2 regions of the Bradyrhizobium sp. UFLA05-108 genome follow, and region 1 is predicted to be linked to the other one. Evidence: predicted binding sites of a transcription regulator. Region 1 holds the regulator's gene; the other holds the start of a gene.
The links. The regulator LexA, encoded in region 1, represses DNA repair genes until DNA is damaged. The targets are predictions, from matches to a motif close to TGTTCNNNNTGTGTTCNG.
Positions count from the first base shown of each region.

Region 1 (3,205 bases):
CTCCAACGGCTACGCCCTGCACGCGCTGGCGCGGGCCGAGGGCGCCGAAACGGTCGATCTCGGCATTGCCGCCGATACGGTTGCGGCGACCACCGCCGGGATCCGCCGGGCCCGCGAGAGCGGCGCCGACATCCTCATCACGACCGGCGGTGCGTCGGTCGGCGACCACGATCTGGTCAGGCCAGCGCTCCAGGCCGAAGGCTTCGAGATGGCGTTCTGGAAGATCGCGATGCGGCCGGGCAAGCCGATGATGCACGGCCATCTCGGCGCGATGCGGGTGATCGGCCTGCCCGGCAATCCGGTCTCGTCCTATGTCTGCGGCTTCCTGTTCATGGTGCCGTTGATTCGCGCGCTTGCTGGCCGCTCGCGCGTTCATCACCGCCGCGAGCGCGCCGTGCTCGGGCGCGACGTCGGGCCCAACGACGTCCGCGAGGACTATTTGCGCGCACGGCTCGAGGAGCGCGAGGACGGCACGCTGGTGGCCGTTCCCGTCAACCACCAGGACTCCTCGCTGCTTGCGAATCTTGCTACCGCACAAGCACTTCTCGTGCGCGCGCCGTTCGCGCCAAAGGCCGAAGCAGGCACGCCTTGCGAGGTGTTGCGGCTGCCCTTGTGAGTGCAATCTGATTCGCGCGTGATGCGAACTTCGCCGCGTTCACACAAAATTAAGTGGTTGCGGAACACATATCGAACATATAGTGTCCGTTCATGATTTGTTTCGAGCATCTAGCGGCTTCTGCTGAATCTGGCGTCTCGGAATCGAACGACATCAACCGGGGGATTTGGTCGAGATGTTAACGCGCAAACAATACGAGCTTCTGCGGTTCATCAGTGAGCGCCTCAAGGAAAGCGGTGTGCCGCCCTCCTTCGATGAGATGAAGGACGCGCTCGATCTGCGCTCGAAGTCCGGCATTCACCGCCTGATCACCGCGCTGGAAGAGCGCGGCTTCATCCGTCGCCTGCCTAACCGCGCGCGCGCCATCGAGGTCATCAAGCTGCCCGAGCTTCAAGCCGCAGGCGCCGGCCGCCGCGGCTTCACGCCGAGCGTCATCGAAGGCAATCTCGGCAAGGTGCGGAGCGCCAGCGCGTCTGTCGACGACGGCGAGCGTCCGGTCGCCGTGCCCGTGATGGGACGGATCGCGGCCGGCACGCCGATCGAGGCGTTGCAGACCCGCAGCCACACCATCAGCGTGCCTCCGGACATGCTCGGCTCGGGCGAGCACTATGCGCTCGAAGTGCGCGGCGATTCGATGGTCGATGCCGGCATCCTGGATGGCGACATGGCGCTGATCCAGCGCAACGAGACCGCTGACACCGGCGACATCGTGGTGGCGCTGATCGACGACGAGGAAGCGACGCTCAAGCGTTTCCGCCGGCGCGGCGCGTCGATCGCGCTGGAGCCCGCCAACACCGCCTATGAGGTGCGCATCCTGCCGCCGAACCGGGTGAAGATTCAGGGCAAGCTGATCGGGCTGTATCGGAAGTACTGATTGCCCAGCAGAAAGTACCGATTGCCCGGCAGATTGCCAGCCATCGCACGGCGATACGGGCGGACGGATCGTCCGCTCCAGCAAAATAGCGTTGTCGCTTCCACTGTGATTATCCCTACACCTGCACAGAGCTAATCCTCAAGCATGGCAGGCGCGAATGCGCTGTGCGGGCTGCAGAGGACAAAACCCATGCGGCAGGTGATTTTAGGCGTGATCTCGGCAGCCTTGATCGCGGGATCGGCACCTGCGAGCGATGCAGCGCAACACCACGCCGCCCGAAAGGCCACGCCGCCCGAAAGGCAGAGCACGCGGCGGCAACCAGCGCGCCATTCCGCAATTCCAACAATGCGATCGCACCTGCGCCGCAGGCGAGCTGGCCCTCTTCAGGGTACTCCGCTGCCGGCGCTGATGGAAGCTCGCGTGAGTGAATGATGTGAACCAAGATAGAGTCTCGGCGAGAGGCTTTGTTCCTCGTTTGCCGGGAAAGATAATGTGATCGGGCGATGCGCAGACGGGCCGCAGATTTGCCCACAAACGCGATACACTCGTAGGCTTCCAACTCTGGTAGAGGCCTGCGCCTCCGGGGGGGCGCGGACCTGCTATCTCGCATGAGGAGCACTCCGATGTGTGACTACAGCCTACATGCCGTTGCGACCCGCCCCGCTCAAGTCGGCGAGACGATCGTCACGACAACCTTCCGCGGCACCTCGACGCGTGGATTTGCGTCGGAGCGTGATCTCTCGGTTGCCGTCTGCCTCCTGCCAGGCACCGAGCTCGCCTTCGCCGACAACGTCCGCTACGACAATCGCTGGATCTGGACGCGCACCGTCAATTCCCGCGTCGGCAAGTTCGGTAAGGTCGATCCGCACATTCCCGATCGTCATCATGATGCGATCGAATTCCCCGACGGCAACTACGTGCTGGTAACGCAGCTCGTCGAGGGACAGCGTGCCACGGTTCTGCAATTGCCGGTGACGCAGCCGCTCGGCGAGAAGACAGAGCAGCCCGCCGTCGAGCAGCACACGACCACGACGCCCACGACACGCCTGCCGATCGGCTGACGCGTCTTTCAATCCTCGGCCTGCAGGTCGGCCTCCGATGGCGTAGCATCCTTGCTGCGTGGAGTAGCCGGCCGCGGTGCGAGGCTGAGCTCGAAATCGCTATCGCCGGCCCCGGCCGGCGACCAGGGGCGGTTTGCGCTCCTTGCTTTCACCGTTTGCAGCGTGAAACCGTCGCCATCGCGCGATAGCGCGAGTGCGCCCTGCGTCTTCAGACGCTCGCGATCCACGACCATCGCCGCGCAACCGGCTGCTGCAGGCTTCGCCGTCACCACCAGCGCGGCGCGGCTGCAATCGTCCGCCAGCGCGTCGATACGCAACGAGAGCGCGACCAGGCGACCATCGGCGAGCGGCGTCACGCAACCGCCTTCGTCGCATGAGACGCCATCGGCGAGCGACGCATCAGTCGCGCCGCGCGGATCAGCATCAGATGCAAGCCACTCCTTGAGAAGAAAATTGTCCTTGCCGGTTCGGATCAGGTGCAGTTGGCCGCCCTTGCCGCGCACCGCGATGCTGTGGCCGTCGCCTGCGATCAGGATGTCGGGCTGGCGCACGTGCAGCGCCCAACCGATTGCGAGCGTCAGCACGACGGCGCCCACCCAGCGCAGCGGCGTGCGCAACAGGCCCATCAAACGAGACCAATGCTGGCGGCAGTCA
Region 1 is NZ_JBANAZ010000020.1:64,394-67,598, reverse strand. Features, by position in the region: gene SO140_RS16840 (molybdopterin molybdotransferase MoeA) at 1-616, shown strand, start outside; gene lexA (transcriptional repressor LexA) at 792-1,490, shown strand; gene SO140_RS16830 (hypothetical protein) at 2,114-2,551, shown strand; partial or broken gene SO140_RS16825 (ComEC/Rec2 family competence protein) at 2,560-3,205, opposite strand, start outside.

Region 2 (3,205 bases), on a different contig from region 1:
AGATCTGCTTGGCCATCGGGGAGACGTTGTTGCTCATCTCCTTGTCGACAGTCTCGTCGGTGCAATGCTGCATGGTCATTTCCGGCATTGGCCCGCCGGACCGGAGCATCTTCATCTCCCAGAGGCCGGCCTTGCGCACCGGCAGATCCACCGCATGCGCAACCGTCGTCGCCGACATCGCGAGCGCGACGAGGCTAGCGCAGAAAACAACAGGCCGTCGCGTCATGCGCCCAACTCCCGGTCACAGCTTGCGGTCTGAAGGATCAGTACAGCGTACGCAGCGGCTGCTCGGCCGCGCCATACGGAACCCAGCGGCAGGAGAAGGAGATGTAGCCGCCCTCATAAGCCTGCACGGCGAGGAATTTCACCACCTTGCCATAGCGCGCGCAGTGATCGACCGCGACCTGACGTGCGTCCACATGGGTCGCCATCGAATAGGCGATGATGCCGCCGGTGTCGTTGCCCTTGAAGGGGGGTACCGGCAGGATGTCGGCGCGCGCGAACCCGCTTGCCAGCATTCCAACGGTGAGAAAGCCCGCGGCCGCAATGATTCGCATTCCCGTCACTCCTTTTGGCTTGCGCCAGTTTACGGCGCCGCGGACGCGCTGAAAAGAACGGAAGGCCTGCCAGGTGCGACGTTGCGTGCAACTCGCTGGCGAGTGTTGCCGCGCTGCACTTGACCTCTCCCCACCTTCGCGGCACGGTCCGATGCTTGCAGCCATATCTCCTGGATTGCCCATGCGCGACCTCGTCACCTCTCTGAAATCGTTCCGCTTTGCAGCGGTATTCGGCCTCATTCTGGGGGCGGTGTCGCTGACCGAGGCCAAGGCCGCCAATCCGCTGGAGCTGAACTTCTGGCTGGAGGGGCCGCGCTATGACGGCCGGGTCGCCGACTGCGACAAGGCGCTGCCGACGATCGCCACGCAGTTCTGGGAAAAAGAAAGCTCGTTCTGGAATTCGTCGTTGAAGATCACGGGCTTCGCCGGGATCCACGAGACCGCCTTCCGGCCTTGGCAGTCCGACAACCTTCCACGCCGCTATTGCACGGGAGATGCCATGCTCAGCGACGGCAAGGTGCGCAAGGTGCATTTCTCGATTCTCGAGGACGGCGGCTTTGCCGGCTTCGGCCAAGGCGTCGAATGGTGCGTGGTCGGCCTCGACCGCAATTGGGCGTACAATCCCTCCTGCCGTGCGGCAAAACCCTGATTCGGGTGAAGCGTCGCGCCAAAGCGGGCGGCGTTCAATTTTGTTCTTGAAATGTTCTCGTTGCCTGCTAGGCTCTCTTGCACAGTCTAGTTGAAGGGCGTCGCCATGTTTTATTCCAGATTGCATTCCCTGTCCCGTTTCCTGATCTCCCTCGTACTCACGGCCGGCCTCGTTACGCTCGCAGGCAGCGCAATGGCGCAGGACAAGCGCCAGAACGCGCCCGGCGAATTCGATTTCTACGTGCTGTCGCTGTCCTGGTCGCCGTCGTTCTGCGAGGAAGCGGCCGAGCGCGGTGGCCGCTCCCAGATCCAGTGCGGCGGGCGGCCCTACGCCTTCGTTGTGCACGGGCTGTGGCCGCAATATGAAAATGGCTTTCCGGAATACTGTCAGCGCCCGGCGCCCCGCCTGAACCGCAGCATCGTCTCCTCCATGCTCGACCTGATGCCGGCGCCAGGGCTGATCTTCAACGAATGGGACAAGCACGGCACCTGCTCGGGCCTGTCGGACCGCAACTACTTCGAGACCGTCCGGAAAGCGCGCGCCGTCATCAAGATTCCGGCCGAGTATCTCGATCTGTCGCAGGCCAAGACCGTGGCGCCCACCGACGTCGAGGAGGCCTTCATCAAGGCCAATCCCGGGCTGAGCAGCTCGTCCGTTTCGGTGACGTGCAACCGGACACGGTTGTCAGAGGTGCGCATCTGCCTCAACAAGGACCTGCAATTTCGCTCCTGCGAAGAGCTCGACCGCCGCGCCTGCCGCCGCGACCAGGTGACGATGCCGCCGATCCGCGGCGGCTGAAGTCGCAGGTCTGCATCCTCGTTTTGCGGAATCAGGCGAGGCACCTTCCCGCAGCGACGGCAGTTACTTTCACCGCCCGATGTCGTAACTGTCCGATATGAACTATCGCCACGCCTTCCACGCCGGCAGCTTTGCCGATGTCATCAAGCACATCGTGCTCGCGCGCATCCTGACTTACCTTCAGGACAAGCCGGCCGCGTTCCGCGTCATCGACACCCATGCCGGCGCCGGCCTCTACGATCTCAAAAGCGACGAGGCGCAGCGCGGCGGCGAGTGGCTGACCGGCATCGCCCGCGTCATGCAGGCACGCCTGTCCAACGAGGTTGCTGCACTCACAAAGCCCTATCTCGACATCGTCCGCGCCTTCAATCCGCGCGGCGAACTGAAGGCCTATCCTGGATCACCGCTGATCGCGCGTGGCCTTTTGCGGCCGCAGGATCGCCTCGTCGCCTGCGAGCTCGAGCCGAAGGCGCGCAAGGCGCTGATCGATGTGCTGCGCCGCGACACGCAGGCGCGCGTGGTCGATCTCGACGGCTGGGTCGCGCTGCCGGCTTTCGTACCGCCGAAGGAGCGACGCGGTCTGGTGCTGATCGACCCTCCCTTTGAGGCCAAGGACGAGTTCGAGCGGCTCGGAGAGGCCTTCTCGGAAGCGTTCGCCAAGTGGCCGACCGGCATCTATGTGATCTGGTATCCCGCCAAATCCAGGCGCGCCACCGACGCGCTCGCACAAGCGGTGGCGCAGGCCGCAGTCGCAGCCAAACCTCAAGGAAAATGCCTGCGGCTCGAATTCAGCGTCGCACCGCAAAGTACCGATGCACCACTCGCCACGACGGGGCTTTTGATCGTCAACCCACCCTTTACGCTGCAGGGCGAGCTCAAGACCATCCTGCCGGAGCTCGAAAAGCCGCTCGGCCAGGGCGGCGCGGCCCGTTTCCGCCTGGAGGTGCCGAAGCCCTAAAGTAGTACACCTATTGGGAAAACTATGCATGAACGGTAGTCAATCTGCAAAGAACCGTATTATGCTGTGCCCCGTGACTGGCTTTACGTTCCGCTTCCGCGAATGGTTGCGGCGGAGTGAAGGCCTAAGAAGGATCCAGGCGGACTCATTAAGCCCGCTCAAGGGTGGCCAGCTCCCGGGCGCGTAGGTCCGGTCATGCCGAGATGCGTGTCTGCATCGCGGCGGAGGAGCAATGCGGGGGAG
Region 2 is NZ_JBANAZ010000038.1:50,508-53,712, forward strand. Features, by position in the region: gene SO140_RS25995 (DUF3617 domain-containing protein) at 1-226, opposite strand, end outside; gene SO140_RS26000 (hypothetical protein) at 264-557, opposite strand; gene SO140_RS26005 (hypothetical protein) at 739-1,206, shown strand; gene SO140_RS26010 (ribonuclease T2 family protein) at 1,312-2,004, shown strand; gene SO140_RS26015 (23S rRNA (adenine(2030)-N(6))-methyltransferase RlmJ) at 2,102-2,962, shown strand.
Region 2: the regulator LexA is predicted to act here: its motif matches at 1,248-1,265, upstream of SO140_RS26010 (ribonuclease T2 family protein).